DNA from 3 places in the Priestia sp. ABM2_011 genome. Region 3 is predicted to be linked to each of the others. Evidence: riboswitches for the same ligand, from Rfam matches in the RefSeq annotation. Region 3 holds a riboswitch; each other region holds the start of a gene.
What was found. Region 3 has a riboswitch for S-adenosylmethionine ahead of ACXAE4_RS08125 (hypothetical protein). Riboswitches for the same ligand answer to the same signal wherever they lie in the genome.

Region 1 (10,976 bases), 2.5 Mb from region 3:
TACGTTTTAGAAAGAGTATAAATTTCAATTCCCGTCTCTTTTGCACCAGGAGTCTGTAAAAAGCTGATTGGCTTTTTACCATCAAATCCAATGGCTCCGTAGGCAAAGTCGTGTACCACACAAATATCGTGCTTGGCAGCAAACGCCACGGTGTCTTCAAAAAATTCTGCCGTTGCCACTGCACCGGTAGGATTATTCGGATAGTTTAAAAACATGAGCTTTGCCTGTTCTTTAGCACGTTCACCTATCTCTTCGTATACGGGCAGAAAATGATTTTCAGCCGTGAGCGGCATCACTTCCATCTTTGCTTTTGCAAGCTCTACTCCAGACCAGTAATCAGGATATCCAGGATCCGGAACCAGCACCGTATCTCCAGGGTTTAATAAGCACTGCGGAATTTCTACAAGTCCACCCTTCCCGCCAAACAAAATAGCTACTTCTTTTTCAGGATCCACATCAACGCCATATTCTCGTTTATAAAAAGTCGCAACGGCCTCTTTTAAAAACTGGTGCCCCCGAAATGGAGAATATTTATGATGCATAGGATTAGCACTTGCTTTTTGGAGTGTTTCTACAATATGTGAAGGAGTAGGCTGATCAGGATTTCCCTGCCCTAAGTTAATAACGTCGTGCCCTTGGGCCATTACTTTTCCTACCTTGCCTACAAGTGATGCAAAAAATTGTTTTGGTAAACTTTTTAATAGTTCCGATTGCTCAAATTGTTTCATCATCGCACACCTTCTCAAAAAATTCTTGAAATTCTAGTCACAAATAATATATTGTAATACTCAACTTGTAAAGTCATTTTTTTCAACTACTAAAAAAAGGACGGATGATAAAGTGAGTGTAAAAATCACGTGTTTGCAGCTTGATATTGCGTTTGGAAACCCAACTAAAAACCGAAAATATATTCAACAAAAAATGACGGAAGCTCTAAAAGAAAACCCTGACATCCTTGTGCTTCCTGAGCTATGGGATACAGCTTATGATTTGACGCGGCTAGACGAAATTGCCGATGATGAAGGACAGCAGGCCAAGCAATTAATCTCTCAATTTGCTAAAACGAACGAAGTAAATATTGTGGCAGGTTCGATCGCGAAAAAAACAGAGCAAGGCGTCACAAATACGATGTATATTTTTGACCGAAAAGGTCGTGAAGTATCACAATACAGTAAGCTGCACTTATTTAAATTAATGGATGAGCACCTCTATCTAGAAGCAGGAACAGCAAAAAATCTTTTTACACTTGAACAGTCTTTATGCGCAGGAGTTATTTGTTACGATATTCGTTTTCCAGAATGGATTCGCGTGCATACTAGCAGCGGAGCAGAAGTCTTATTTGTTGTTGCTCAGTGGCCGGCTCCAAGACTTGCCCATTGGAAAGCACTGCTCATTAGCCGCGCAATCGAAAATCAATGCTATGTAATCGCGTGTAATCGTGTAGGCCAAGATCCTAATAACACATTTGCCGGACATTCCTTAGTCATCGATCCGTGGGGAGAAATAATCGCTGAAGCTGGCGATAGCGAAGAACTTTTAAGTGCCGACGTTAACCTGGAACTTGTAAAAGAAATTCGTAAACAAATTCCTGTCTTTACAGATCGCCGCACAGAATTTTATTAATTATGTATTGACAGCCGTTTTTTTGCATGATACGATTTTCACCAGATAACATAAAATTTTCAAACAAATCAAAATTGAATAAGTAATCGTACTCTTATCAAGAGTTGGCTGAGGGATTTGGCCCTGTGAAGCCCAGCAACCGACCGTCATTCCATCCTAAGATGGATCACACCCGTAAAACATGTTTTTACAAAGGCACGGTGCTAATTCCAACAGAAAGTAATTCTTTCTGGCAGATAAGAGGTTTGAACACTACAATCAAGCCTCTTTCCAACGAAAGAGGCTTTTATATTTTCTAAAATTATAAAAGCCTCCATACATTCTTAAACCTATTAACTTAGTAAACAAATCAGTTTAATAAACTATGGAGGGATTCTAATGTCAACAACAAAAACAGAGAAGTATCAGCCTTTAACAGAAATTTCAGCAATCAAACTTGTGAAAAAGCTAGGTCTCTTTGATGCCACAGAAGCACTGACTGCCCGTGAAATCGGTGATGGCAACTTAAATCTCGTCTTTCACATCATAAATGATCAAACGAATAAATCCATTATCGTCAAACAAGCACTTCCTTATGCAAAAGTTGTAGGCGAGAGCTGGCCTCTATCCTTGAACCGTGCCACGATTGAAAGCAATGCGCTCAAGCAATTCGGTGCATTTACCCCTGAACTCGTACCAGCTGTGTATTACCACGATGAAACGCTTGCTGTTACGGTCATGGAAGATCTGTCTCATTTAACGATTTCCCGCGCCGGACTTATTCAAGGAGAAAGTTATCCCCTGCTTTCACAGCATATCGGTTCTTTTCTAGGACATATTGCGTTCAAAACGTCGGATTTTGCCTTAAAGCCTCAGGATAAAAAAGAAGAAGTCGTCAAGTACAGCAATCCGGACTTATGCAATATTACGGAAGATTTAGTTTTTACAGATCCTTTTTTTGATATCGATACAAATGAATTTGAAGAAGCGCTGCGTCCTGATGTAGAAGAATTGTGGAACGATGGAGATGTAAAGTTACAAGCAGCAAAATTAAAATATAAATTTTTAACAAATGCCCAAACGCTAATTCACGGTGATTTACATACAGGAAGCATATTTGCTAGCAGTCAAGAAACGAAAGTGATTGATCCAGAGTTTGCTTTTTACGGTCCGTTTGGATTCGATTTAGGCCAATTTGTTGCAAATTTATTTTTAAATGCTCTTTCTCGAAAAACAGATCGCGAACCGTTATTTGCACACATTACGAACACATGGAACGTATTTAAAGATACCTTTACTGCGCTTTGGCATTCTGAAAACACTGAACCTTTCGCTAAAGATGAGCGCTTGTTACATGAAATTTTAACGCAAACGTGGCAAGATGCTGTTGGATATGCAGGGTGTGAAATCATTCGACGTACGATTGGCTTAGCTCACGTGGCGGACTTAGACGAAATTTCTTCAGAGGAAAGAAAAATTAACGCTAAACGTACTGCGTTAAAAATTGGACGCTATTTACTTCTGCACCAACAAGACGTTTCACCAAATGAATTTGAACATTTACTTCGATAACGAATAATGTACACAATGAAAGGATCGGTATCAGCATGACAAATACACTATCACTTCCGCGCTCAGTGGAATGGAATGAATCATATATTACTTTATTAGATCAGCAGCAGCTTCCTGGCAAAGTTGAATATATTAAGCTGCAAACCATTAAAGACGTATGGGATGCTATCACTACCTTGAAAGTACGCGGAGCCCCTGCAATTGGCATTACGGCGGCTTTTGGTCTTGCTCTTTCTGCGCTTAGCTATGACACGGATTCAGTCAAGGAATTTAACAAAAAGCTAGCTCTAGATCAACAGTATTTAGCTAGTTCACGCCCGACTGCCGTCAATTTATTTTGGGCATTGGACCGCGTAGCGAAAAGCGCTGAATCCGCTTCGTCCGTTAATGAAGCTAAAACAAAAGTTGTTCATGAAGCGATTCAAATTCAAGTAGAAGATGAAGAAACGTGCTACCGAATTGGAGATCATGCCCTTTCTTTATTTAAAAAGAAAGATAAAATCATGACAATATGTAATGCTGGTTCAATTGCTACAGCTTATTATGGAACAGCATTAGCACCTTTTCACTTGTCTAAGCAGCGCGATATTCCGCTTGAAGTATTTGCTTGTGAAACAAGACCCGTTCTTCAAGGTTCTCGCTTAACAGCATGGGAACTTCAGCAGTCGGGAGTAGACGTTACGCTGATTACGGATAATATGGCTGCTCATACCATTAAAACAAAAGGAATTAATGGGATCATTGTAGGTGCTGACCGCATTGCAGCAAATGGCGATACGGCTAACAAAATTGGAACGTATGGACTTGCTCTTTTAGCGAAAGCATTCGGTATTCCATTTTACGTAGCAGCGCCGCAGTCCACATTTGATTTATCTATTCAAGACGGAAGCAGCATCCCTATTGAAGAACGTTCACCTAAAGAAGTAACGCACATTGGAGATACGCAAATTGCTCCAGACGGAATCTCTGTGTACAATCCAGCTTTTGATGTGACGCCAAGCGAACTGATTACGGCCATTATTACAGAGCATGGAGTTATCCATTCCCCGTCTTTTGAATCCATTCAAAAAGTTTTGCTGCAATCTGCTCAATAACAAGAGGCTGGGACAAAAGTATTTTAGCCCCACTGCAAAACGAACCACTAATCAACATGTTGATTAGTGGTTCGTTTTTTTGTGATGGTAAATATCGTTTTATCTGTTTCGTTCCCTCTAGCAGTTGATTGGAGGGCAAGGCGAAGACTCCTGCGGGGAAAACGGAAGGGGTGAGACCCCGCAGGAGCGCAAGCGACGAGGAGGCTCAGCGGCCGCCCGCGGAAAGCGAAGTCTTGCACGGAAATCAACTGCGGTGTCACAAGCGGTTCAGTTCATCTATACGAGTTGTTCATCTTTAGATGACATTGATTTTGTTATGTCTCAACCTTTTTTATTAAACAGCGCTTTTTGGCTGCATTTGTAACACAATTGTAACAGTACTCTCTGATTTTTCTACATATATTATAGGGGATTCTTTTTGAATAAGGAGGAGTAAAAATGAGTGCAGAGCAAAAAACGGATAAAAACAAAGCGTTGAATCGCAAGCAGCAATATCAGCTATTCGATTTATCCAAAGATGAAGAACTAAATTCCCTCCCTTCTCCTCAGCAAATTGACGGTGTTTTTGTGCAGGGAGAAGGCTGGAAATTAGACGGTGAATAGTTATTTTAACTCCAGAGCGCCTTTTGCTACATTTCTTTCAAGCATTAATAGTTTTTCTTTTATATGAGTTTGGGAACCTGCATAACCTGTTAAAGCTCCATTTTTACCAATAACACGGTGACAAGGTAAAATAATAGGCAGTGGATTTCGACGATTCGCTTGTCCCACAGCCCTTACGGCTTTAGAGCGATTAACAGACTCCGCTACATCACTATAAGACCACGTTTGTCCATAAGGTATACCTTTAAGCGTTAACCACACTTCTTTTTGAAAGTCTGTTCCTTTTATATCCAAAGGCACATCAAATGTTAGCGTGCGCCCTTCAGCATAATCCTGAAGCTGCCGCTTCGCTTCTTTCACAAGGTGATAATTCTCGTCATGGACAAGTTTTTTAAGCTGCTCGTTGTGATCATCGCTATCAAACCAAATATGTTGAACCCCTTTTTCCGAGGCTACAATATAAATTTTCAAATCAGAAAATAAGTTCATTTCTCCATAGTACATACTCGCTTATCCTTTCTGTTTAGGCTGGAAGAATAACACGAAAAGCTGTTCCTTCTCCTATTTTGCTTTCCACTTCAATTCGCCCTTTATGTTCTTCGATAATTTTATATGAGACCATCAAACCGAGCCCCGTTCCTTTTTCTTTTGTCGTATAAAATGGTTCTCCTAAGCGCTTGATGCGCTCTTCGGGCATTCCGTCTCCTTGATCTCGAATGGAGACCGTCACGTAGTGCGGCTCTGTAGAATAGACCTCAACAAAAATTCTTCCCCCGTTTGACGTAACTTCAATTGCGTTTTTAATTACATTTATTAGTACTTGTTTAATTTGGTTCGGCTCGCAGTATACCATTGGCAGCTGAGGGGACACACTTAGTTCAAACTGAATATTTTCTAAAAGCGCTTGAGCATTTAATAAATCAATCGTTTCTTTAACAACCGCAGCTAGATTTTTCTTTTCGAACTTTACGGCCTGTGGCTTAGCGAGTACTAGAAACTCTGTAATAATGGTTTCGATTCTTTTTAATTCGGATTTAATAATATCAAAATAAAGAGAGTGATCTTCTTGAATGCTGCTTTCTAGCAGCTGAACAAACCCTTTTAAAGCCGTCATCGGGTTGCGGATTTCATGCGCAATCCCAGCTGCTAACTGTCCGACTACTTGAAGCGTATCCGATTTCCGAATCTGCTCCTGCATTTGATTTCGTTCCGTTACGTCTCTTAAAAGCGTCATATATAGACCTGGCAAGATATCTTTTTTCGTAGAGAATTCGATGTTTTTAACTTTTTCGTTCCCCGTAACGTACGTAATCTCTCCTTCAGCTTCCCCTTTTTGCTCAATTGTTTCTTTATGCTCAATGACCGCATCTAAATTCGCTGAAGAAATAAAATCCTCCATGGAATGCGCACAAATCTCCTCTTTGCTGAGTTCGAGAATATCACAAAGAGAAGAATTCACATCAATAATATTTCGCTTGCCGTCCCATAAAACTAACCCATCGATCGAACCATTAAAAATCTGTCTGAATTTCTCTTCGTTATTCCGAAGCTCTTGTTCGATTTTTGTACGTTCACTAATGTTTCGAAAAATGGTTAAATGGTCTCCTTCTATAATGCCTTTTTTCCCTGTGAATTCCAACTGTTTGATTTCTCCATTTGGCATGTAAAAAGGAAGCTGATTGCGAATTTCTCCTTCTTTTTGAAATGTTTGCAGCATTTTTAATGCACTAAAGCTTTGCTTATCGATAAACGTATACAAATTACTTCCAATCAATTTGTTCAACGGCAGCTCGAAAGTACGGGACGAAGCAAGATTAGCGTTTAAGATTTCCCCATCGTCTTTCCAAATCAAAATGGCTTCAATCGCATTTTCAAAAATAGCCCTGAAATTTTTTTCGCTTCTCAACAGCTGCTGCTCCATCAGCCGTTTTTCCGTCACGTCTCTCATAATGGACATATAGTATTGACTGTATATATTAGCCGTTGTGGTAAATTCAAAAAAAGTAACGTCTCCATTTTCGAGCTTAATCGGCAGCTCGCCGCTTGTCTTTCCTTCTTGATGCAGAGTTCTCCATAATTTTTTCACTTTATAATGATAAGTAGGTTCTACAAGCTCCTCTAACGTTTTGGTTAAAAGCTGTGCTCTTGTATAATTTAATCGCTCGCAAAATGAAGGGTTCGCGTCGATAAGCTGACCAGTTCGATCAAAAATAACAATTCCATCTACCGCTTCATTAAATACATCCATAAACATATGATGACTAATAAACCGTTCGTTTTCCATCACCTTGTGCTGTGTAATATCTCGAAATGTACACACAATAATGCCCGACATGTGACTATGTTTGTGTGAAGTAAATTCAACATGTTTCATCATGCCGCTTTGAAGCGTCATCGCGCCTTCATATTTGAAATAGCTTTCTTCTAAAAGCGCTGGATAGTACGCTTCAATCATGTCATACGGAAAATACATGAGAAAATCTTTCATTTGATACGTTAATAGCTCATCCTTTGTTTTTTCAAACAGCCCGCAGGCTGATTCATTGGCATTTATAACTTGAAAATACTCATCAAATACGACAATGGCATCTAATACGTCATTAAAAATAGCTCGTAGCTGCTCTAATTCACCTTGCTGCTTTTGCGCAGCTTCAGATGTTAATTCTCTGTGTGGTGACATGCTCATTGCTCCTTTCTTTTGCACTTCCCATTTCCCCACCTTTTATCTATAGACTTAGTATTCTACAAGATTTGCTTTTTACCTTTTTAAAATTAGTCACGTTTATTCAAAATGCGACATTTCTTCACATTCTCCCGTTATTTAAAAAAGGAGCATGAATAAAAGAGGCTGGGACATAACAAAATGAAACCTATGCTCAACATAACAAAGAAAACGAACCGTGAATCAACATGTTTGATTCACGGTTCGTTTTTCACTTCGGCTAAAATACGTTTTCCCCAGCCTCTATCGATCATTCACTACAATATAAGTGGCTTGAATAGGTCCATGCACGCCAACGACTAGATTCATTTCAATATCAGCTGAATTGCTCGGTCCCGTAATAAAGTTAATGCAAGAAGCAATCGTTTCTCCTCGCTCTACTTTTTCATGAATCATTTCAGCAGCTTGTGTCATGCGAGGGACAATGGAGCTTTGAGGAATGATCGCAATATAAGTGGCCGGCAGCAAACTGACCGATCGTCCTTTTGCACCGCTGCTGAACAAAACAACTGTGCCGGATTCCGCTAGCGTCAAATCACTGAATGTGATGCCTACATTTGCTTGTTCAGCTAGTTTAATATTCTCATCGCCTTTTGCAGAATTCCATACATGAAGGCTACTGCTTGTTTCCCATTTCTCCATCAGCAGATTCAATCCATATTCGGAAAACCTAGGATCATCCCACGTGCTCACAAGACCATTTCCATAGTTCGCTACGGCTTCTTCAAGCGCAGCTGGCAAGTGTTGTGATGATGTTTCTACATAGCGAGTATGAGTGCGTTCGCAATGGTTTTCAAGCTCTTTCTTTAGTTGATCCGGCGAATAGCTGCGGTAGACCTCATGCTGAGGAGCATGCTTCCATTGGGGCTTTACTACGCCGCTTGTTCGCCTGCTTCGCTTAAGATTAGCTGCAATATTATCTAAAAAACTGTCTCTATTTTGAATGCTTCCGTTCATCATCATCACTCCTTTTATCAAACCAATCTCGTAAGCGCTCTTTTGTAGGCGCCGGAAACTCTCTGCTTTCCGTCCACGCTTTTAATGGACCAGGTCCTTTTGAAATACTGCTTCCTGACATAAAAGGAGTAAGAGCTGCCGGTGCTACTTTAGCGCCCACTGTATATAGAGAAGAAGAAGCTGCTCCCAAGCCAAATGCTTTCATCGCCAGCTTTTCCGAAATAGGTGCTTTTCCTTCTTTTTCGACAATTCGCTGACGATGCTTGTGTAATAGCTCATGCAGCGGAATTTTGACCGGACAGGCATCCGTACAGGCTGCGCATAGAGTTGAAGCATATGGAAGCTCTTTGTAATCTTCATAGCCTCCAAGCAAAGGGGATAATACAGCTCCAATCGGACCTGAATAAATAGATCCATATGAATGCCCTCCAATATGGCGATACACGGGACATACATTCACACATGCCGCACAGCGAATACACTGTAAAACAGATTGAAACTCAGTTCCTAAAATCGCAGATCGTCCGTTATCTACAATCACTAGGTGAAACTCTTCCGGTCCGTCTACTTCTCCTGGAAGTCTAGGTCCTGTAAGCGCTGTTACGTAACTTGTAAGCCGCTGACCTACTGCACTTCTAGTTAACAGGCTTACCAACACTTCAAACTCTTCAAACGTTGGCACAATTCGTTCCATTCCCATAACCGTAATTTGCGTTTTAGGAAGGGCAGTTGTTAACCTTGCATTTCCTTCATTGGTTACAAGTGAAATAGACCCAGATTCTGCAATCGCAAAATTACATCCCGTGATGCCAATATCAGCTGATAAAAATTCTTTTCGCAGCATTTCCCGGGCGTGAAGAGCTAGTTCTTCAGGTTTTTCCGTTTTTTTATAAGAAAGCTTTTCCTGAAATACATCTCTAATTTGTTCTTTATTTTTATGAAGTGCAGGAGCTACGATATGAGAAGGCGGATCGTGATCATCTACTTGCAGGATATATTCTCCTAAATCCGTTTCAATAACTTCACAGCCCAGTTCTTCTAAAGCAGCGTTCATATGAATTTCTTCTGTAACCATTGACTTGGATTTAACGACTTTCTTTGCCTGCTTTTGCCTCGCTACATTTTTTATGTACTCATTCGCTTCTTCAGCTGTTTGAGCGAAAAAAACGTGGCCTCCGCGTTTAGCTACATTATCCGTGAGCTGCTCTAAATAGTAATCTAAATTTTCAAGCGTATGCTGACGAATTTCTTCGCCAAGCGCTCTCCATTCTTCCCAGTTCCCTAATTCTTCCGCCGCATCTAATCTACGGCTTCTTAAGCGCTCTTGAGCACCTGAAACCGCAAAGCGCATAAACGCATTATTGACTCCGTCATCGACGCGTTTTTTAAACTGATCGTTTCCTATTTTCATAGACATTCGGTATTCTCCTTTCTTTACATTCTGCTATTTAACACTTCAGCGATATGCATCACTTTTACAGGCTGTCCTTTTCGTTCAATTCTTCCTCCAATATTCATAAGACAGCCGCAGTCAGCTCCAATTAAGTACTCCGCGTTTGTTTTAGCTATACAGCCCACTTTTTCATCGACCATTTGTTCAGAGATTTGCCCCATCTTAACCGAAAACGTCCCGCCAAATCCGCAGCAGTTATGACTGTTTTCAAGATTCTCCATTTCAAGACCCTTTACATTGTTTAATAGTGTAAAAGGTTCTTTTTTTACGTTTAGCAAACGCGTCATATGACAGGAAGAATGATAAGTGGCTTTCCCATTTAAGCTGGCTCCCACGTCTTCTACTTTTAAAACGTTTACAATAAAATCCGTTAGCTCATACGTTTTATCAGCAAGCTTCACGGCAGACTCATGCCATGCAGCATCACCTTTAAAAAGATGAGGATATTCTTTAAACATTGTCACACACGAGCCTGATGGAGATACAACGTACTCTGCATGCTCAAACGCTTTTATCATGTTTTTCATTGCTTCTTTTGATTCTTTTACGTAACCGCTGTTATACGCAGGCTGCCCGCAGCATACTTGACTCTTTGGAAAATCCACTTCGCATCCTAATCGTTCTAACAATTCTACCGTCGCTTTTCCTACATTTGTTTGAAACATATCAATCAAACATGTGGCAAATAAAGATACTTTCATCATTTGCTCCCTCCAAGCTGATCATTTTACTTCTTTTAGTTAACAGGTCATCAGATGACTTAATGCTATTATACTCCTATGTTTTTCTAATTTCACTAGTTTTTCAAAAATACATTTCTTTGTTTGATATTTTTCCCACAAAATAATAAGAAATTGAGACACGTGAAACCTACGTTTGCCCTATTATTAAAAAAATCCGAACGAATTTGATTCTCCATCAAGAATCAAAACCGTTCGGATTTCCTTCAACTAAACTACGTTTGTCTCAGCTT
Region 2 (10,976 bases), 2.6 Mb from region 3:
TAATGGAGTCCGTCATGACCCTTTCGGAGGTTGCTAAACAAGTAGCTGCGGCTTCACAAGAGGAGTTAGCATCTATAGAAGAACTTGTGATGTTGGCAGCTAATTTAAAAGCTACGGTAAGTGAGTCCTGAAGTCTATCTTGATATGTACGTAATACGCGCAGTTTTCTGCGTGTATTCGTTTTATTTATATCTTTTATAGAAAACGATAAATAGAATTGACACGTTATCAAAGCAGTTGTATAGTGAGTACGCAAGGCGGCAGTCTGTCTTTTTTAATCCTTAGTAAACTTATAAGTTAAATAAAATATTTAAGTACTATATAAGGAGACAAAGAGATGAAAAATGAATTCCGTTTGGCAACAAATGACGACGCGGATAACTTATTGAACTTAACTCTACAAGCATATAAGCCTATTCGAGAGCTAGGCATTCCTTTCTTAGCAGCTACTGCTGATCTTGCCCTCGTTAAGAAAAATATTTCTCAAAACCTTTGCTATGTATACGAAGAAGATAAAAGAATCGCTGCCACTGTATCTATACGAATGCCTTGGGGAGAACATCCAGGTCCGTTTGCTGTTCCACACTTTTGGTGGTTTGCAGTGGACCCGTCGTTTGCCAGGAAAGGCGTTGGATCTAAGCTGCTGCATCTAGTAGAGGAAGAGGTAATAAAAAATACGTTTAAATCGCCAGGTGTGTCTTTAGGAACAGCAAAAGAACATCCTTGGTTAGTTGAGATGTATGAACGAAAAGGATATGTTCAAGCTAAAGAAAAGCACCTTGCAGAAGGCTATACGACCGTATTTCTTTATAAAAAATTCAATGAGGTACACTCTTTGTCGTAAAAGATAGAGAAGTGGTCTAAATTAAGAAATGTGAAAGAGTGATAAATATGACAGATCAATTACTACTAAATACGCTAATAGACATACGCCGTGAGCTGCACCGGTTTCCAGAGCTTTCAATGAAAGAATATGAAACAACTAAACGTATTAAAAAGTGTTTAAAGCACTACGATATTTCTATAGCGGATGCATTACATTTAGACGTGGGAGCAGTAGCGGAAATTGTGGGAGGAAAGCCGGGACCTACTATCGCTATTCGAGCTGATATTGATGCGCTGCCAATTGAAGAAAAAACCAATCTGCCATTTGCTTCTGAAGTGAACGGTGTTATGCACGCATGCGGCCATGATTTTCATACGGCTTCTATAATCGGAGCAGCCATTCTTCTCAAAGAGCGTCAGCAGGAGCTTTGCGGTACGGTTCGATTCATCTTTCAACCGGCCGAAGAAACGGCTTCTGGGGCAAAAATGCTCGTTGAAAAAGGTGTGCTCGAAGGAGTAGAAGCGATATTTGGAATGCATAACAAACCGAATCTTCCTGTAGGAACCATTGGTGTCAAATCGGGACCTTTAATGGCAAGCGTTGATCGTTTTGAAATTGACGTCAAAGGAGTAGGCGGTCACGCAGGTATTCCAGAAAAAACAGTAGATCCGATTGCTGCTGCTGGTCAAATTGTTACTAGTTTACAAACCATTGTCAGCCGTAATCTCAGCCCATTTCAAAATGTTGTTGTCAGCATAACTCAAATCCACGGAGGGAGCTCGTGGAACGTCATTCCTGACAAAGTAACGCTTGAAGGAACGGTGCGTACCTTTCAAGAAGAAGCGAGAGAAAAAATACCGGCTCTTATGAAACGATTTGCTGAAGGGATTGGAGCAGCTTTCGGGGCTTCAGTAGACGTTAAATGGTATCCGTATCTTCCTGTAGTAAACAATGATGATACGCTGGAAAAATTGGTTATTAACGCTGCAGAGAATCTTAGTTATCAAGTCGTAGAAGCTGAACAATCGCCTGGAGGAGAAGATTTTGCCGTATATCAGCAGCGTGTACCAGGATTTTTTGTATGGATGGGTACGGCTGGAGAATATGAATGGCACCATCCTTCTTTTTCATTAAATGAAGAGGCATTACTTGTAGCAGCTTCTTATTTTGCTAATCTAAGCTTTGACTTTTTGAATTCATTCCATTACCAAAAAAATTAAAATATTTTTATTTTTCTATTTACGCGGATGGAATTGTTTGATAAAATAAATTTTAAATTAAAAAAGTTATCACGAGTGGACGAGAAATCTGGCTCTTTGACTCCACAGCAACCTACGAATGTAAGGTGCTCCTACCAGCAAAGCATGTGCTTTGGGTGATAAAACGGGTGAAAAACTCATTTTGCATCAAAGCAAAATGAGTTTTTTTTATTTTTCTAAAAGGAGAGGGTTTTATGAGTCATACAGCAGTTGCAGCACATACAGGAGAGAAAGCATTAAAGGAAGCCGTAAAATTATTAGGAAAGCATTATCAAGTAGCTTATCGTGAATTAGAAACATTTTATGAAATTGTGGTCGAAAACCATGTTCGTACATATGCTGTAGGCATAGATATTAAAGATGTACAAAAAGCAAATGAACTAGAAATTTATTCATCATGCTGTTCCAAGCTTGAGCGAGTAGGCTGTCTTTTATAGAAGTCTGCTCGCGCCTCTATTTTTAAAGTGTTTTTAAATAGAAAGCATGTTTTTTGACAATTGAAGAATCTGGTGGGTATAATCATTACTCACTAGGTTTTAAAATTAATCATAAATTGTCGAAATTTTTACACAAATTAAAGGTTACATTCGAAATGAATTGTGGTATGTTATAAAACAAGAATATTTTATGAAAGGAGCATTGAAATGGAAATGTCTCTTGAACATGGAAACGATGCAGGAAGCGAACAGCTTATTGATCGTATCCTAGACTTTTTAGAAGATGACGAAAAGTAAAAAAAAGAGTGTGCGGTGCTAGCCCTAGCCGCGCACTCTTTTTTTATCATGTGCGTCAAGGAAGCGCATACTATGATACATAGGGATAGAATGAAAGGGTCTCTGTCAAAGGGATTGACGAATCGTTTTGTTTGATGGAAAATTTAGAAAAAGGAAAGAGATGAAGGGTATGTCGAACAAAACATCTTTGTATCAAACAAAAGAACAGTTAAAGAAGCTTGTAAGCGAATTGGTTTCTATACCTAGCGTGACAGGAACGATGGCAGAAGTGGAAATGGCTGAATCGATGGCGTCGTATTTATTGAAGCTGCCTTACTTTCAAAAAAACGAGCAAGTTGAGCTTCATTCAACAGGAGACGGGCGATCGATTGTCACAGCTTTTGTTGAAGGAAAAAATACGAATAAAACAGTTGTATTAGTCAGTCATTACGATGTAGTGGATGTACAAGATTATGGACAGTGGAAAAAGGATGCTTTTCACGCTGATACGTTAACGAGTACTTTTTATAATGATATGGAACAAGTTCCGGCGCACGTACAAAAAGATATGGTAAAAGGAGACTGGCTTTTTGGCCGAGGAACGATGGACATGAAAGCAGGTATTGCTCTGCATATCAGTATGATTGAACGAGCATGCAACGGAGAGTTTGACGGAAACATCCTGCTTCTGTCGGTACCGGATGAAGAAGTAAATTCGCTCGGAATGAGAAAAGCAGTGCCTGTTCTTTTAGAACTTGCGTGCAAACATCAGCTGGATTTTTCTCTCATGCTAAATGCAGAACCAGTGTTCAGCCGCTATCCTGGTGATCAAACGAACTATGTGTACTCAGGATCGATTGGCAAGATCATGCCAAGCTTTTTGTGTTATGGAAAAGAAACTCATGTAGGGGAACCGCTAGCTGGTTTGAATGCTAATTTACTAGCTTCTTATTTAACAACAGAAATAGAACTAAACGTTGATTTTTGCGAAAAAGTAAGAGATGAAACGAGTCCACCTCCTACTGTGCTGATACAAAAAGATTTAAAAGAAGAGTATTCCGTTCAAGTTCCGCACTCTGCCGTTGTATTATTTAATTTATTTATGTTAAACCGCTCTCTTAAAGAAGTAACAGATCTGCTGTTGAAATCGGCTGACAAAGCGGCTTTGAATGTGAAAAAACATTATAATAAAGCTGCTCGGCAGTACGCTGTGGGAATGGAGGGTTCATCCCTTGACGTGAACGTATGGACGTATGAAGAACTTTATACTCATGCAGTCAAACAGCACGGTGAAAAATATGTGCAAGAAATGGAAGCGGCACTTTTGGCACAAGAAGATGATGACAGAAATAAAACCATTAAATTAGTAAACTCTTTAGCTGGTTTATGTAAAGAAGCAGCTCCGATGATAGTCTTATTTTTTACGCCGCCTTTTTACCCGGCCGTTTGTTCACATGATGATCTCTTTGTGCAAAGGATTTTGTCAAACGTACAGGCAGCTGCCAAAGAGCAATTCCAAGTGGAGCTAGTTGAACAAAGTTATTTTGGCGGAATTTCGGATTTAAGCTATGCCAGCCTGCAGCACCCGCTTCATACATTTAACACGTTAGTAGCCAATATGCCTCTATGGAATAAAGGATATCATATCCCGCTAGAAGAGCTAGAGGAGCTGAAGATGCCGGTGCTGAACATTGGACCGCTGGGAAGAGATGCGCATCAATGGACCGAAAGATTAGACGTTCAGTATTCCTTTGAGATTTTGCCTCACTTCATTTATCAAGCTATAAAAGAAGCACAGAAATAAACATCCGCCCGCGGATGTTTATTTGTTGAATTTAAAAGAAGCTCCTTGTACGGTAATTTGTTGCGGTGTTAGAGCGTGATCCAATTCAACCAAAAATGGACGCTCTCCAACTTTTTTTAATGTATCATGGACAACACCTTGTGTTCCGCTGCAAAAAATAAGGTTTCCTTCATTGACATATAGTTTTTGACAACGTGCATCAAGGAAAGAGTCTTTGTAGCTTTCGCCAGCCTGAACGTCCAGCAGTTTTGTCCATTTGCTGATGGATTCTTCAAGGTTATGTACAGCACAGTAAATGTTTTTTAGCTGCAGCTGACCGGCTTGATGGGAAGAAAGAGCAGCTAGCTTTGGCTTGCGTTTTTCTTCTGGTTCACCCCACTCAATAAAGAAAGGAAAAGGGAGGGCATCATGGTCATCTTCAATAAAACACATTTGCCATTGAAGTCTTTCTCCATCATTAGTTTGACGAGACCCCGCTACAGGGCCTTTTACAGTGTAGCCCTTGTCTTTCAGCTCGGTTATGAGCAAATCCATATCATCTGTACGAAGGGCAAATCGCCCAAAATGACCAAACGGCGTATGTTCGTTAACAAGCTGCTGAATAAGGTCATTATCTGTAACTGTTTGAGCTAATGCGATATCTGTAAGCCCAAGCCACTCAATATAGCTCAGGTGAAAATAAGCCAACGTGTTAAAAGTGCCCCATTTTTCATGGGTACCGCCTTTAATAACGTTGATTCCGTATTCGTTTAGTTCTTTCTGAGCTTTAATAGGATCAGGTGAAAAATGAACAAGGTGATCAAAAGATAGGCGCATGGATAGTCCTCCTTTTAAGAGAGAGTCTTTCCTATTATTATACTTTGTTTTCTCCTTCAAGAAGAATGAAACGAATAATTATGTAAAATAAAATAAAAAACAGAAATCGTTAAAAAAAGCAAGCCGCGTATGTTTTAGACTCGGCTTGCTTTAGAGTTAGTTAGCGACGGCAGCCATGCCCTTTAAAGCAGCAGCCAAATGATTTATTAAACCATGGATATGAGCAGCAAGGTGAACCGCAGCGACAGCGGCGACGGCTAGAACGGCGAGTAGTGCAGCGAGTAGAACGGCGAGTAGTGCGACGAGTAGAACGGCGAGTAGTGCGACGAGTAGTGCGGCGAGTAGTGCGACGAGTAGAACGGCGAGTAGTGCGACGAGTAGTGCGGCGAGTAGTGCGGCGAGTAGAACGGCGAGTAGTGCGGCGAGTAGAACGGCGAGTAGTGCGGCGAGTAGAACGACGAGTAGAACGACGACGAGAGCGTCTGTGAAGAGCAGTTGGCTCTTGGTACATAAATGTTTCAAGCTCAGTAGAAGCAAGTGCTTCTGTTGCTTCTCTAATTCTTTCAGCAGTGATATGCATATAAACACCTCCTGGCTAATTCGGTACATAATACAATATGTACAAGGAAGGTGTTTGGATATAGTGAAAACATGGAATTTGTCTAAATTTGTGAAAGAAATGGAGTGGTTTTCATGCTTCAAATCCTCGAACATCAAAGAGTGGATATCGCTCTTCAAATAGTAGCTGTGCAAGTAGAAGCTTATCAAGAAGAAGCAAGGCTCATTAGCTTTTCAGATATTCCTCAGCTTACAGAAAGCAAAGAAGATGTTATGAAAAGCAAGGAAGTGTTTATCGGAGAAATAATTGAAGGTAAGCTAGCAGGCGTGCTGTCGTTTGAAAAAGAAAATGAGCGATTAACGATTTGCCGCCTTGTTGTGCGTCCTCGTTACTTTCGAAAAGGAATCGGAAGCCGTCTTTTAACATATGTACTTCAAAGATATTCAGAATGTGAGTGTATGGTTTCCACAGCCGAAAAAAATACACCTGCGATTAAGCTATACGAAGCTCATCGGTTTTCAATTATAAAACACACTGCAGCTGCGGATAATCTTGTGTTAGTAACGATGAAAAGAGATTGAGACATAGCTAGATTAATCCAAAGACTAACAAATTGGCTACATGAGCTAGTAGGAATCGGCTGTTGATTTCCCTACAAGGCTTCGCTTTCCGCAGGAGTCTTCGCCTTGCCCTCCAATCACCAGCTAGAAGTACCTACATACATGAAACTTACGTTTACCATAGCAATAAAAAAATCCGAACGCGTTGGATTCTCCATCAAGAATCTCGATTCATCGTTCGGAATCTCCTTCAGCTAAAATACTTTTGTTTCAGCCTCTATGATGATAGTGTTTGCTCAGAATAATCTAGAGCTGTATGACGCTGAATCAGCAGTAAAGCAGCTAAAGTGACAACTGCTCCGATAATAAAAGGCAGCGTCATATTGAGTTTAAAGGCAAATGCACCAAGCAGAGGGCCAAAAATACGCCCTAAGCTATCCATTGAGGCAGTTAACCCTGAAGCAGAGCCATATCCTACTTTGGTTCTCATCGTAATTAATGAGAGGACACAAGGACGAATAAGGGCATTTCCTGCTGTAAATATGCACAGAAATAAGGTAGCATTAACGGCACTAGAAGATAACAAAATAGACGTAAATCCTATTGCTGAAACCAATAAGCCAATAGCCATCAGTTTTTTTTCATTTCCTTTTTTAAATCGCTGCAGTACACCGCCTTGAATCAGGGCTTGAGTTAAACCGCTCGCCATAAACATCCATCCGATTGTCGTGGGAGTAGCATTGATTTTCGCTATTTGAAAAAATTGAAAAGTAGCTTCTAAACCAGCGAGCGTAAAAGTAGCTAAAAATGAAAGAACATATAAATACTTCATAGCTCCTTGAAAATCTGACGTGAAGTCATGCCATCTGGATGTCTGTATTTTGGCAGCAGGTTCTTTTCGTAACGATTCTTTTAACGTAAAGAATGAGAACGCTGTCATAATCAGTGACAAGATACCAGAGATAACGAAGGGAACAAACAAGCCGAAAGACGAAAGGACACCGCCTAATGCCGGTCCAAAAATAAAGCCTAAGCCAATTGACATCCCTAACAGTCCTATTGCTTTCGTGCGGTTTTCTTCATCTGTACTATCAGAAGCGTATGCAAAAGCACAAGGAATAACAGCTCCTGCAAACAAACCTCCGATGATGCGTGACGTATACATCAGAGTCAGAGAGTTTTCTGCCACCGAAAAAAGAAAAAAGCTTGCGCTAAAGCCAAGTAAGCCCCAAAGTAAGATGGGACGGCGGCCTTTTATATCGGAAAGCTTCCCCCAAAAAGGTGCGGTAATAAAAGATGCGATCGAATAGCTAGCCATTAGTATCCCTAAATTGACCGTGCTTGCACCCGTGGCACTAATAACTTCAGGTACGATGGGGATGATCACTCCAAAGCCGACAAATACCATAAAAATAACAAACATTAACGTTCCAAGCTGTTTGTTCATATGCAATTAAGCCCCTTTCTCTGTAGAACATGCCGTGAGTTTAGTATACCAAATACAAAGACGTTTTTTACGTATATTTGGTAAAAAGCGCTTTATTTATAAGTGAAGAAAACATGTTAATATTTACCTGTTTCGCTGAAGCTGATACAATTAAAAGAAAAGGGACGTGAAGCGATTGCCAATATGGATTGTATTTGCTGGGATTATAGGCGGTCTTTTAGGATTTGGGGCGCTAGTGGATTATATAGCTAAAAAGAGAAGTATCGAGCTAGATCCAGAAGAAGGGATAAAGAACGCTTCTGATGCAGAACAAATCTATGTAGAAAATTATCTTTATCAAACAAAAGAAAATAACAATCACTTTCAATAAAAAAAGCTTGGAGAGAAATCTCCAAGCTTTTTTAATGCGGTAAAAAGATGAGCTGATAGAGAAATAAAACAGCAAAGACATACACAAGCGGATGAACTTGTTTGCCTTTTCCTTTTACCAGCTTCATTAACGGATAAGAAATGAAGCCAAGCGCAATTCCTGTTGCAATACTTGATGTAAGAGGCATTGCTAGAACAACTAAAAAGGCAGGGAACGCTTCATCAAAGTCATTCCAATTAATTTTAGCTACAGCACCCATCATCAAGCTTCCGACAATAATTAATGCAGGTGAAGTAATAGCTGCTACGCCAGAAACCGAGCTTACAACCGGGCTAAAGAACGCTGCCACGATAAATAGAATGGCTACCGTCACGCCCGTTAGACCTGTACGTCCGCCTGCTGCTACACCAGATGAAGATTCAACGTAAGCGGTTGTTGGGCTTGTACCAAATAAAGCTCCAATCGTTGTACCAAATGAGTCAGCAAGCAATGCTTGACGCACGCGAGGCATCTTATTACCTTTCATAAGACCGGCCTGTTGAGCTACGCCTACCATTGTACCTGTTGTATCAAAAATCGTCACAAGTAAGAAAGAAAAAACAACTGTGTACAAATCATGATGAATAACATCTCCAAAAGCAGCAAAAGGATTTGAAATCATTAAGCCATCTGGAAGGTGAGGGGCAGCAAACAAACCTTTATCAAATGAAAGCTGTCCTCTAAAGAAAGCAATTAATCCGGTAATAATCATACCGAAGAATAAAGCGCCGTTTACATTCAGCGTATATAAAATGATTGTAATCGCAAGTCCGATTAGTGTTAAAACTACTTTTTCAGACTGCAAATCACCAAGTCCGATTAAATTTGATTTATTTGCAACAATAATACCAGCTGAACGAAGCCCGATAAAAGCAATAAATAAACCGATACCAGCACTGATTGCGTGCTTTAAATTGTTTGGAATAGCTTCAATTAATTTTTCACGAAACGATGTTAACGATAGGATGATAAAGATAATACCCGCTACAAATACAGCTGAAAAAGCAGTAGCATAGTCGATACTTCCATTTGAACCAACAACTAAAGCAGCAAAGTATGCGTTCATTCCCATACCGGGAGCAATAGCGATTGGATAGTTAGCTGCAAGAGCCATCCATAGCGTAGCTACGACTGCTGAAATAATAGTAGCTGTAAATACTTGATCAAAAGGAACGCCGGCGCTGGACAAAATAACTGGGTTCACAATGACGATATAAATCATGGTTAAAAACGTTGTAATACCAGCTAAAATCTCCGTTTTAGCATCCGTGTTATATTCTTTTAACTTAAACATAAGTAACCTCCAAAAATAACGAACATTAAAAGCAACATGATATATAATATTCGTTTTTTACTTGAAATGCAATAGATTTGCATATAAAAAATCAAAAACTAAAAAAGTGACGATAAAAGAGCTAAAACAAGTGTGAAATATTTCTTTTTTTCGGTGCTTTTTATAGTGTGCGCGTATAGAAGAGGCTCATACGAAAAAAGCCGCTTAGGCTATAGCGGCTATGTTGCTTGTTTTGAGGAAACGACTATCGGAAATTTTATTTTAATGGAAAGAGTTAAATCGTGATAGGTATATTCCAAGCGTCCTTGGTAGTTGGAAACAAGTTCAGAAATGATCCACGTGCCAAGGCCTTCGTGGTGTTCTTTCTTTTCTGTCACATGAAAAGAAGTAAACAAGTGATCTTGACGCTCTCGTGATAAAGGAGCGGTAGAATTGCTGACTTCTAAAATGTAAATGCCACTTCGAATCATACTCGAAACGGTTATCTCTTTTTTCTCAGAAGAATGAGCGGCTTCTAAAGCATTATGCAGTAAATTCATGATGAGATTCATTTGGTCAAGGTGCTTTAAAGGCAGCTGTGATAACGGTGAATCTAATTGAACATTCATATGTATTCCCCACGTATGTGCTTGATTCTTGCTTTGATGTACAACAGAAGCAACGTGCGAATGTTCACCTTGAATATATGAATGGGTATCATTCAAAGCTTCAACGTAATCTTGAATATACTCTTGTGCCTGCTGTCTTTGGTTTGTTTCTAGAAGATAGGATACGGCGCTGACATGTTTAATAAAATCATGTCTTTCAGCTCTTAACGCTTGAAAAAGCTCATTGTTTTTTTGAATTTCACGTGAAGCACTGCTTTCCCGGTTAGCGACGAATATGTATTGTTGATAAGACGAAAACATGTCGGTCATGTAACCAATCATTGCGATAACGGTTAGGACAATACTAAGAGGTGAAGATAGGCTAAATAAAAGCAGAAAAAAAGACGTCAGTACGATTGCTTTTTTTATCGTTAGTGAAGGAGCCGTTTGATATTTCTTTCTCCATATAAAAAATGAACCAATTATAAAAGAACTAAGTAGGAGATGTAAACTAACAGGCAGGTCTTTAAAAAAGAGGAGCACGAAAACAGTTAGTAAAACTAGTGTGTAAAATAGTTTCATTTTAGATAGTCCCTCCTTTAAAAGTACTCTTTTTGCAAGATGTCTAAATTTGTTTTCGTGATTAAAGCTGTTTTTTCGGTGCTTTGAAACATCACGGAGTAGGAGTGCTTAGTATACAGG
Region 3 (10,976 bases):
GTGGGTATGTTTGATTTTACAGCTGCTTTTGTTATTTATAGCAAATCCTGAACTTTACTATCGCTACAATCACGAGCCTTCAGTCAAAGAATTTTATGCTGTGCATCAATTTGATGAAATAAGCAGATATATTGGAAAACCTAAATCATCTTATCGCGTAGCGAGCATAGGGCTTCATCCATCAATTGCTCAGTATAACGGCTTTTATACGCTAGATACGTATAACAACTTCTATCCGTTAACATATAAACATGAGTTTCGCAAAATTATTGCCAAAGAGCTTGATAAAAATAAAAAACTAGAAAGCTACTATGATCATTGGGGCAATCGCTGCTATGTGTTTGTTAGCGAGCTAGGGAAAAAATATGATTACCGAAAAGACTCAACGAAAAAAATCCGTCATTTGCAGCTTAATATCAGCCAATTTAAGAAAATGGGCGGTCGCTATATTTTTTCAGCTGTGCCAATTGAAAATGCTGAAAGCGACGGTTTGCACTTTTTAAAAGCATTTAACGATAAACAGTCCGCTTGGAAAGTGTATGTATATGAAGCAAAGTAAGGGGGCAATAACATGAACAGACCTATTTTAACGATCGTGGTTCCATGCTACAACGAAGAAGAAGTATTCACAGAGACGTCTTTTCAATTAACTACTGTAGTAAAAGAACTGATTAATGAACGACTTGTATCAAGTGAAAGCACTATTTTATTTGTAGACGATGGAAGTAAAGACAGCACGTGGTCGCTTATTGAAAAAGAAAGCTGCAGCAATTTGTTTGTAAAAGGGTTAAAGTTAGCGCGAAATGTAGGACATCAAAATGCTTTGCTTGCAGGATTAGAAGTAGCTCATAAGCAATCTGACTGCGTCATTTCCATTGACGCGGATTTGCAAGATGATATCAGCGTCATTCGTACTTTTGTAGAGAAATATTGGCTCGGGTATGAAGTTGTATATGGCGTTCGAGACAGCAGAGAAACCGATACATTTTTCAAACGAACCACGGCAGTAGGGTTTTATCGTTTTATGAACAAGCTAGGAATTCAGCTCATTCAAAATCACGCTGATTTTCGCCTTATGAGCAAACGTGCTCTTGGTGAACTCATGAAATATAAAGAAGGAAACGTCTTTTTGCGGGGCCTTGTACCATTAGTAGGATTTCGCTCCACGGAAGTCACATATGACCGCAAAGAACGGACGGCGGGTGAGTCAAAATATCCGCTAAAGAAAATGCTCGCTTTTGCATTTGACGGGATTACGTCTTTTAGCGTAGCACCTATACGCTTACTGACGCTGCTTGGAGGAGCTTCGTTTCTCTTTAGTATTTTGTTTGGCATTTATGCGCTGATTCAAAAATATTTAGATCATACGCAAATTGGCTGGACGTCTCTTATTTTATCAATTTGGCTTGTAGGCGGCCTGCAGCTAATGGGAATAGGTCTTGTCGGAGAATACATTGGCAAGATTTTCAACGAAGTGAAACAGCGTCCTAAATATGCGATTGAAAGAGATTTATATACAAAACACTCGTTAGACAAACAAAAAGATTTGCTGATGCATTAATTAAGAAGCTTCTCCTGAATGGAGAGGCTTTTTTGTTAAAGTGTTTATCATAATTTTTAAGGTAATAGGAGATGCTACTACTAAAATTTCTAAGGAGATCAAAATCTATGAAAAGACTACTTTATACAGTCAGCACTTTTTGTTTTGTTTGGCTTGCTTTTGCAACCATTCATGTCAGCGCTCTTTCGATTGAGAAACTTCCAATGAAGAAATCATCTGAACAATGGTCGGTCGAACTGACAAAAGCGAGCATGACGGGAGATAATCAGCTAAAGTGGAAAAATAACGTCTATCATACATATGGATTAACCGTTGAAAACATTGGAAAAGACGTAGAGCGTGTGCAGGTCCAAGCTTTTAGGCACGAAGGAAAAAATAAGGCGAAATACAGCTTGTTTTCTCCTATTGAAAGGTCTAACTTAAGCAAAAGCGGTCAGCGTTTTCGCTATGCCAATTTTGCTGTTCCTGGAAAAGCGGCAGGCTTAGACATCATGATTAACTGGACGGATGAACAAGGCAACCATCAAGAACATTTTGAATTTAAATAAAAGTCTTCGCTTAGGCGAAGACTTTTTTTTGCAGGAATTTATCTCTGTATGTGGAAAACGAACACGAAAGGAGAGATTGTGATGATTGCAAAAGCTACTGAAGAAGAAATACAGGAAATTCGGACGAAATCTGCTGATGCGCTGTTTGAAGGAACAACGCATCAGTTTCAACCGTCAACTGAACGCGTAAATGAACTAATTGATAATGCCCTTGAAAAAGGGTGTTATTATTTAGTATCTAGACAAGAAAATAAACTTGCAGGCTGGGTTTTTGTCGGTCCATCTGCCGACTTCTTTTCAAAAGCAGAAATTGGCTTTATCTACGAGTTATATGTTTTACCAGAATACCGCGGGCAAGGTCTAGCCAAGCCGTTAATGCAAAAAGCAATTGATGAATTGTCTATCAAAGGATACCCTGAAATCAGACTCAGCGTTCATGCTGGGAATTTTGCACAGCATGTGTACCGTGAACTTGGATTTGTAGATAAACAAATATCAATGAGCCTACAGGTGGCAAAACGTCCGTAATGTTGGTGAATGTCAGCGAGTCCATAAAACATAAGATGTTATACATGCGATGAGGTTCGGTAATGAAAGTAAAAGCAAATAAGTAGCCCAAACGGTGCTTTTATCCAGTGATTCAACAGCTCCGGCACCTGTATTACCTGAGGAGGGGGATCTTCAAGCGCGTTCATAACTAAAGCCGCCGCTGCTAAAATAATCCCTCCAATGCTTCCGGTTGTTTTGACAATTGCAACGTGGAAAGTAGATGAAAAAGCAATGCTAAGAAGCAGCAGCAAGCTTCCCAAAAAAGCAGATAACATATATCGTTTCATGTGCTCACCATCCTTTATAAAATCATACCATATTTTACTTCTTTTTTCTTTTTATTGAAAAGCTATTGACGTAACCTATAAAACATATTAGAATAGTCAGAAATAATTTAAAAGCGAAATATTCTTATCTAGAGAGGTGGAGGGACTGGCCCTTTGAAGCCTCAGCAACCACAATCATTGAATGGTGCTAATTCCAGCATAGCCTAGCTCTGACAGATAAGAAGAGGAATCTTTTTCTATGATGAAATCCTCTTCTTAGGAAGAAACATTTCGTATAGAAAAGGTGATGACATTGAAAAATACACAACAGGCGCTAAGCGTTGATGATTATTTAGATCTATACTTGTTAGCAAAAGAACTAAAAGACGAAACGTGGCAGCAGGAAATTTTAGCCGCGCTAAAAACGAAGCAAAATCGTTCATTTGAAGACAAACAATCCGCACTCGTTCAAGAAATATGGGAAGATTTTAAACAGTTAAATGAAGATATTTCTTTTACGTATCGCTTAATTCAAGAAGAGCCAACTAATGAACAGTTTCAAGTTAAATTAAGGAACTTGAGAGAACGGCGGATCACGCTGAGTCGTGAATTATATTTAGCTAAAAAACAGTATGTTGAACACACGCAGTAAAAGGATCCGCTTGATAAACAAGCGGTTTTTTTGCATGTAAATGTTAGAAGCGTTCTATTTCGGGTAGTAAATAGATAAGACAAAAAAAGGAGGGATAACAGTGGCCCAAGGTGTATTATGTGAAGTGAATGAGTGCATGTATTGGAAATCGGGAAATAAATGCAGTGCAGAGTCCATTTACGTTGTGAGTCCTGAAAGTAGTCACCATGTTTCTGAAACGGAAGAACCTGGCTGTAAAACTTTTGAACCCGCGAGATAAATGCTAGTTTTATAAAAAAGCATAAAATGAACGATGCGCTGACGGAGTTGAGTCGGCGTTTTTCTATTTTTAAAAAAATACTATTACTTAGGTGCGATAATAAATACATAGTAAAAAAGCAGTGTCTACGTCTAATTGTGCGTTTAAACAAAATGATACGATAATTTTTTTGTTTTTCGACAAAAGAAAAACGAGAGAAAGGTGATAGAATACAAATATACAGCCTAGCTGACTTTTAGCATAAATTTATATGAAAGCGCTAACAAAAAAGCTGTATTCATCTCGTTTTGACAGATTGGAAAAAGGGGAGACGTTTATGCAGGGGAAAACTCAGGGGAAAGAATTGAAACGCGGGTTAGAAGAAAGACATGTGACGCTGATGTCCTTAGGAGCAGCCATAGGGGTAGGGCTGTTTCTTGGATCTGCATCTGCTATTAAATTAGCAGGGCCGGGAATATTATTGGCGTATGGATTTAGCGGAATGATTATGTTTTTTATTATGAGAGCACTTGGAGAAATGGCGATTCAAAAACCTGTTGCAGGTTCATTCAGCAAGTACGCGCGCGACTATTTAGGGCCCCTTGCTGGTTATCTAACAGGTTGGAACTACTGGTTTTTATGGGTTGTAACATGTATGGCTGAAATTACAGCCGTTGGTATTTATATGGGATATTGGTATCCGGATGTACCAAACTGGATTTGGGCGTTATCGGCGCTTGTCATCATGACAACAGTTAACTTCTTAGCTGTTAAGGCATATGGTGAACTGGAATTTTGGTTTGCACTTATTAAAATTTTAGCGATTGTGTTAATGATTGCCGTTGGATTATTAATGATTGTGTTTGGAATCGGGAACGGCGGCGTTGCGACGGGTATTAAAAACTTATGGGACAACGGCGGGCTGTTCCCGAACGGATTCAAAGGTATTTTACTGTCGCTGCAAATGGTTATGTTTGCATATTTAGGAATTGAAATGATCGGCGTTACCGCGGGAGAAGTGAAAAATCCAGAAAAATCTCTAGCAAGAGCGATTGATTCGGTCTTTTGGCGTATTCTTATTTTCTACGTTGGTGCATTATTTGTCATTATGTCGATTTATCCTTGGCAAGAAATTGGTTCACAGGGAAGCCCGTTTGTATTAACATTTGAAAAAATCGGGATTCCAGCAGCGGCAGGCATTATTAACTTTGTGGTGCTAACAGCAGCTCTTTCTTCTTGTAACAGCGGTATTTTTAGTACAGGCCGTATGCTGTTTAACTTAGCAGAGCACGGAGAAGCTCCAAAAGGATACGGTCAGCTGACAAAAGGCGGCGTACCTGGAAAAGCTGTTTTAGCATCAGCGGGTGCGTTATTAGTCGGAGTAGCGTTAAACTACATTGTGCCTGCCAAAGTATTTACGTGGGTAACAAGCATTGCAACATTCGGTGCGATTTGGACTTGGGGAATTATTTTGCTTTCTCAAATTAAGTATCGCAAAACGCTAAAAAAAGGTGAAGAGGCAAAGTTAAAATACAAAATGCCTTTATTTCCGTTAACGTCTTATGTGTCACTTGCGTTCCTAGCGCTGGTGGTTGTTCTTATGGCGTACAATCCAGATACAAGAATTGCAGTTGTTATCGGACCACTATGGTTTATCGGTCTTATTATTGCGTACTACGCAAAAGGATTTCATAAACGAAGTCAAGGTTCAGCTGGGACTGAGCAAAAGCTAGTGAAGTAAACGAAAAGACCTCTTTCTTGGAAAGAGGTCTTTTCGTTTATTTGTTCTTACTTTCCTATAAATAATTAGTTTAGATAGGTTTCAATAATTGTTTCAATATCATAAGGAGTAACACCTTCATCAAGCGAATAAATAGTGTCAGCTTTTTGTTTGTCATGGACAAGTGTTCCTCTAGCTTGTGCGTGAAATGAAAAAAGATCATAAAGCGTTGGCTTTAACAGCTTTGTCATGGCTTTTCCCATAAGAGAGACCGAACCATTGTTTTGTTCAAGATTATTTTCAAATTCAACATGGTGATGCAGCGAAATATCCGTCCAGATTAATTTTCGCTCTTGTAAATCAAAAATTAAAGGGATGGAGATGGTGGAATCACTAGCAAGATCTACTTTATTTTGTACGGTAGAAGGTTCGAATATCTCGCCGGACTCTATGTGCTGTCTCATCATCCATCCTCCAAAACATTCGGGAAGCATAACAAAAGGCTGGACAGAAAATGAATAAACGTTCATCAATATATAACGGCCGCCTTTTTTTAGAATCGTAGGGATATGCAAGTCAATAAATTCACATGCCCCGTTAGGAGCAGATGTAATATCTCCGCTGTGAAAAGCTTTGAAGCTTTTTGAAGATAAGTTTGTATAAGAAATATGCTCTTTATACTGCCAGTTTTCATCGTAAATTCCGGCAGATAAATCAATATCTACACTACCGGTATGTTCACCATTTGCAAAGCCTTCTTTCCACCAAATGAAAAAACGAAGCGTATCGCCTTCAGGAATTGTTAATTTACTTCCCCTGCTAATCGTTTTTAATGTTTTGCTGCTTGAACGCTGTGAAAACGGTATAGTTTGTTCACGCAAACGTTCATCAAGCCATACATTTCCAAGAGGTGGCAACTTAGCAAAACGGTCATGTAAAGCATCTTTGCATGCATCTATTACACCATCACAAAGATTTTTACGAAGAGAGGGTAAGGGATTATCAAGCGCCATTACTTTGGACACATTCCCTTTTGGAAACACTACGCGCATATCTTGTCTATGATGTCGATGTTTCATATGTGAATAGAGCTGAAGCAGTACTGGCGTAGAGACGTGATGAGCGACCGCTGCAAATGCTGTAATAATAGAAGCAGCTTCTTGTTCCCCAGTAGATAAGCGCAGCAAATGGTCAATTCGTCTAGCAAAGTCACCTGGACGTTTTTCTAAAAGTGAAACTGCTTTTGAGACGTCTTGTTGCTCGAGTGCTTTCTCTAATTTACTATAGAACGTCAATGGTCTTTTATGATTCCGAACAGTATCGAATCCTTTAGCAGCATGAGGAAATCGATGTTTGTATTCTCCAGGATGTAAAATTTCACCTAAACGAATCCACTTTACTTTATAACGAAACATATCTTCTTCTACGTTTGGAGTGCTTTCTAGCAGCTGCAACAAGCTTCGGCGTTCAAAACGACTAAACTTCTTAAATAAAGTGGGTGATGAAAGGCTAATATCGCCATCAGATAAAGCGGTTGCCAAACGTAAGACATCTGTTGCTGTTTTAAAATAAGAAGACAAGACATCAATAGGTAGTTTTTTTGTCTTAATTAACACTGAGCTAACAAATGCAGCATTTTCTTTTTGAGGAATGACTGCTGGAAGTAGATCTAATGCCGGTAAATTGATAAGAGACCATTCGATGTCTGCTCGATCCGTTTGCGATAATGAGGTATTGGCACCAATTAATTGGCATATCATAAGGTCAAATTCTTCATCTGTTCCGAGGTCAATAATCCGTAAATCTGTAGTATCTAACAGTGGAAAAACATCTTGTTTTTCACTGTTTGGTAAAACCCCAGTCAGATAGTGAAGTACGGCATTTATGTATAGTTCTGCTTCGGAAGCTTGCATGACTTCGTTTGGAAAGTTAGGATACATCGGTTTATATTTGACATGAGCGCCAACAAGTCTTTTTAAAGATAAGAGAAGCTGCTCATAAAAAGACATAAATTCGTAGAACGGAAGAGTGAGTAACCGATCAATTAAAGAAGTTGAAGCTGTAAATCCTAATGCCTCAATGTTTTTTAACATGGAAGCTACATAAGCAGGGGGTAATATATCTGATCCTTGCTTCACAATTACTTTAGACTGTCTTCTTAAAAAAATATCGTTTTTCATTCAAACACCACCATGTATGATTTGCACAGAAAAAGCCAGGCGCTGTGCTTCCTGACTTTGAATATATGTATAGTTAAGTTAATAGATTAAGGAAAGCGATACCTCTAAATTCTAAGAGTTGGATGAGAAGGAAGAAGTATCATAGCCTTAATCTTTGAATATTGTAACATCATATCAAAAAGATGTAAAATAATAATAGTTTAGTAATAAAAGGAATTTTTTATCTTTTTTATCTATCGAATTCTCCCAATTTTAAACCCATTATCAATCTGATGAAAGCCGACTTTTGGATAGTAGTTCATAGCAGAAGGAGCGGAAAGTAAAATGAGCGCGGCTTCTTCACCGATTTCTGATTGAACGTGCTTGATGAGCTGTGTGCCGATTCCTTGATTTTGATAGTCTTTTACGACAGCTAAATCCGATAAATAGCAGCAGTAGCTAAAATCTGTTAACGCTCTGGCTATGCCAATGAGTTCGCTGTCTTTCCAAGCGGTAACAGTAAGGGAAGCATGATCAAGCATTCTTTGAATCCGATCAAGATCTTGTGCCGGACGTTTAATACCTGAATGTACAAACACTTCAGCAGCTTGTTCGGCACGGATTGAGACGTTGGTTTTGTAAGTAATGGTCATTGTGTCATCTCCTTGATTTATAAGATATAGTCCAGTATATGAAGAATCTGAACTGAGAATAAGTGTCAGAAACAGTAAATTTAATAGGGTCAGTTAGAAAGGAAAGAACATCATGTTAGAGTTAATGCCTTTGCTCGATAAAAGAAAAGCAGATCCCTTATACATGCAGCTTTATACTTACATAAAAAAACAAATTCAAAAAGGCACCATTCCGCCTCATGAAAAACTGCCTTCTAAACGAAAGTTAGCTCTTCATTTAAGCATTAGCCAAAATACGGTTGAAGCGGCTTATGTACAGTTAGAAGCTGAAGGCTATATCGAGATACTAGCCAGGAAAGGAGCATTTGTAAAAGAGATAAAAAATGAAGTCGTGCTTCAAAAACAGCCTCCCGCCTATGTCTCTTTACCGGAAGAAGAAGGGAAATCAACTGTCATTGACTTTAGCCATGGAAAGGTAGACGTAGAAAAATTTCCGTATAACACGTGGAAAAAGCTAACGGTTCAAACTATTTATCATGATGAAAGCCAGCTTTTTTATAGCGGACATCCACAGGGCGAACTGCTTCTTCGTCAAGAAATTGCAGCGTATCTTTATCATTCAAGAGGAGTGCGCTGCACAGCGGAGCAAATTGTGATAGGTGCAGGTACACAGTACCTCATGTGGCTGCTTTCTGTCATTCTAGGAAAAGAAAAGATAATTGGGTTCGAAAACCCAGGCTTTCACCGAACGAGGCACGTTTTTCAAGAACAAGGCATGTCGGTCGTCCCTATTTCTCTTGATAGTTCTGGCTTGAAAGTGAAGGAACTGAAAGAAGGCGGAGCGGATGCGGTGTACATTACGCCGTCTCATCAATTTCCTGTTGGGATGGTCATGCCGATAGCAAGAAGACTTGAACTATTAGAGTGGGCGGCAGAAACGAATGGCTATATCATAGAGGATGACTATGACGGAGAATTTCGCTATAAAGGAAAACCGATTCCGGCCCTTCAAGGATTAGATCAAGACGATCGCGTTATTTATACGGGTACGTTTTCAAAATCGTTGATGCCTTCTCTTCGAATAAGTTATGCCGTGCTGCCACACCGGCTTCTTACAAGTTATATGAAACACTGTGGACTTTTTAAACAGCCTGTTTCAAGGCTTCATCAGCATACGCTTTTTCTGTTTATGAAAGAAGGGCACTGGGAACGTCACTTGAATAAAATGAGAACAGCATACCGTAAAAAACAAGCGCTGATGCTAGATTGTTTGACTACTATTATGGGAGAACGTGTAGATGTTATTGGAGAACATTCTGGCTTGCATATTCTTCTTAGGGTAAAAAAAGGAATGAGTGAACAGAAACTAATTGAAGCAGCTGCCAAACAAGGGGTAACGATTTATCCAACATCTATTTATTATCATAGTGCGGGTGAAAACAACACGCCCTATGTATTGCTTGGATTTGCAGGATTGTCTGATGGAGAAATAAAAACAGGTGTAAACCTGCTGTTTAAAGCTTGGTTTGAACAGAAGGATTGAGAGGTACGCTGGGGGGATTTCTATGAAAGTAAAGCGGAAATTGTTTGGTTTATGGACAGGAGAGCTTACGGCAGCTTTACTGTTTGCTGCGCTGTGGATAGGGTATTTAAATGAGTTTTCTCATCTGGCTTTTTATTTAACAACGTTTTCAAGTGTGTATGCTTTTATTATACTTGAGTTTATCCTGTTTCAAGGAAGCTTGTACTGGTTTATGAAATGGAGGCGGGTGAGCCGAAAAGAAGATTCTCATTTGCCCTCCAGCTACATTCAGTTGTTTCTGCTTTTTAAAAAAATGAATAAAATTCTTCTTACGTTAGGTTTAGGTGTACTCATTTACCACTATATGCAGTTAGGGGTTAAGGGACTTGCTTTTTTTCTAGGCCTTTACGCGTTTGCTTGGATTGAATATATTAACTACTATGTGATTAGACTTTCTTATCAAAGTCCAAGTGAAATCAAAGAATTTTTTGAGCAAAAAGGCTTTAAACGATCTATTTTAGCGAGAGAAATAGATAAAAACCAGCGCGTTTGATTACACAGACTGCGCTGGTTTTTTTGTCTGGAAATCGAGAATTTTTGAAAATTAGTGGATCTGTAGGTAAAGGAAAGTTTGATAGGAAGAGGATGCTTCTTGTAAGGAAGTAACAAATGTATAAAAAAGCGGTGTTACATTCATGCGGTTGTTTCTCGACCAGTCATGGTTTGCGAAAAATGATTTTCTTAGTTCGGCTGTGAGTTCAAGCTGCACTCCGGCTTTTAGCAGATTATCGTTCACAATGTTTTGTTCGCTTGTTCCCGCTATGTTAGAAGGAGCGTCACGGACGGTAAAGCCGTTTTTGCGCAGTGATTGCTTCATCAGCTCTTTATAAAGCTGATTTTTTCCACCTATATACACGATAGGCTGACTGCCGCTGTAGCCGTGAATCGTCAAAACGGACATGCTTTGCTGAGCCATTCCTCTAGCAATCGGTTCGTCAAAATTTTCTGAGGTTATGTGCAGAACTCCGTTGTTAGTGGACTTGATGCCTTCAAATAAATAATAAGAAGCAGAAAAACGATCGGCGAGTTCTTTGGCAACTTCTGATGTACCTGGTTCAATTCCGCCGCC

Region 1: it holds a riboswitch for S-adenosylmethionine, as region 3 does, so the genes downstream of both, mtnK (S-methyl-5-thioribose kinase) here and ACXAE4_RS08125 (hypothetical protein) in region 3, are expected to answer to the same signal.
Region 2: it holds a riboswitch for S-adenosylmethionine, as region 3 does, so the genes downstream of both, ACXAE4_RS21835 (hypothetical protein) here and ACXAE4_RS08125 (hypothetical protein) in region 3, are expected to answer to the same signal.

Annotation. Positions count from the first base shown of each region.
Region 1 is NZ_JBSWUB010000001.1:4,061,342-4,072,317, forward strand. Features, by position in the region: gene ACXAE4_RS21595 (pyridoxal phosphate-dependent aminotransferase) at 1-728, opposite strand, end outside; gene ACXAE4_RS21600 (carbon-nitrogen family hydrolase) at 841-1,623, shown strand; SAM riboswitch class I at 1,715-1,866, shown strand; gene mtnK (S-methyl-5-thioribose kinase) at 2,002-3,174, shown strand; gene mtnA (S-methyl-5-thioribose-1-phosphate isomerase) at 3,210-4,268, shown strand; gene ACXAE4_RS21615 (hypothetical protein) at 4,393-4,632, shown strand; gene ACXAE4_RS21620 (hypothetical protein) at 4,707-4,871, shown strand; gene ACXAE4_RS21625 (methylated-DNA--[protein]-cysteine S-methyltransferase) at 4,872-5,375, opposite strand; gene ACXAE4_RS21630 (PAS domain S-box protein) at 5,395-7,551, opposite strand; gene ACXAE4_RS21635 (LutC/YkgG family protein) at 7,837-8,550, opposite strand; gene ACXAE4_RS21640 (LutB/LldF family L-lactate oxidation iron-sulfur protein) at 8,528-9,967, opposite strand; gene ACXAE4_RS21645 ((Fe-S)-binding protein) at 9,985-10,704, opposite strand.
Region 2 is NZ_JBSWUB010000001.1:4,103,152-4,114,127, reverse strand. Features, by position in the region: gene ACXAE4_RS21850 (methyl-accepting chemotaxis protein) at 1-131, shown strand, start outside; gene ACXAE4_RS21845 (GNAT family N-acetyltransferase) at 338-844, shown strand; gene ACXAE4_RS21840 (amidohydrolase) at 892-2,046, shown strand; SAM riboswitch class I at 2,110-2,211, shown strand; gene ACXAE4_RS21835 (hypothetical protein) at 2,280-2,522, shown strand; gene ACXAE4_RS21830 (M20/M25/M40 family metallo-hydrolase) at 2,989-4,602, shown strand; gene ACXAE4_RS21825 (VOC family protein) at 4,621-5,418, opposite strand; gene ACXAE4_RS21820 (CotG/ExsB N-terminal domain-containing protein) at 5,579-5,998, opposite strand; gene ACXAE4_RS21815 (GNAT family N-acetyltransferase) at 6,112-6,558, shown strand; gene ACXAE4_RS21810 (MFS transporter) at 6,815-7,984, opposite strand; gene ACXAE4_RS21805 (hypothetical protein) at 8,160-8,354, shown strand; gene ACXAE4_RS21800 (NCS2 family permease) at 8,386-9,687, opposite strand; gene ACXAE4_RS21795 (sensor histidine kinase) at 9,906-10,856, opposite strand; gene ACXAE4_RS21790 (LytR/AlgR family response regulator transcription factor) at 10,874-10,976, opposite strand, start outside.
Region 3 is NZ_JBSWUB010000001.1:1,546,114-1,557,089, forward strand. Features, by position in the region: gene ACXAE4_RS08100 (DUF6044 family protein) at 1-559, shown strand, start outside; gene ACXAE4_RS08105 (glycosyltransferase family 2 protein) at 572-1,561, shown strand; gene ACXAE4_RS08110 (hypothetical protein) at 1,669-2,109, shown strand; gene ACXAE4_RS08115 (GNAT family N-acetyltransferase) at 2,191-2,637, shown strand; gene ACXAE4_RS08120 (hypothetical protein) at 2,676-2,945, opposite strand; SAM riboswitch class I at 3,067-3,168, shown strand; gene ACXAE4_RS08125 (hypothetical protein) at 3,232-3,576, shown strand; gene ACXAE4_RS08130 (DUF1540 domain-containing protein) at 3,677-3,835, shown strand; gene alaP (alanine permease AlaP) at 4,152-5,555, shown strand; gene ACXAE4_RS08140 (TerD family protein) at 5,621-7,714, opposite strand; gene ACXAE4_RS08145 (GNAT family N-acetyltransferase) at 7,948-8,346, opposite strand; gene pdxR (MocR-like pyridoxine biosynthesis transcription factor PdxR) at 8,459-9,868, shown strand; gene ACXAE4_RS08155 (hypothetical protein) at 9,891-10,400, shown strand; gene ACXAE4_RS08160 (poly-gamma-glutamate hydrolase family protein) at 10,452-10,976, opposite strand, start outside.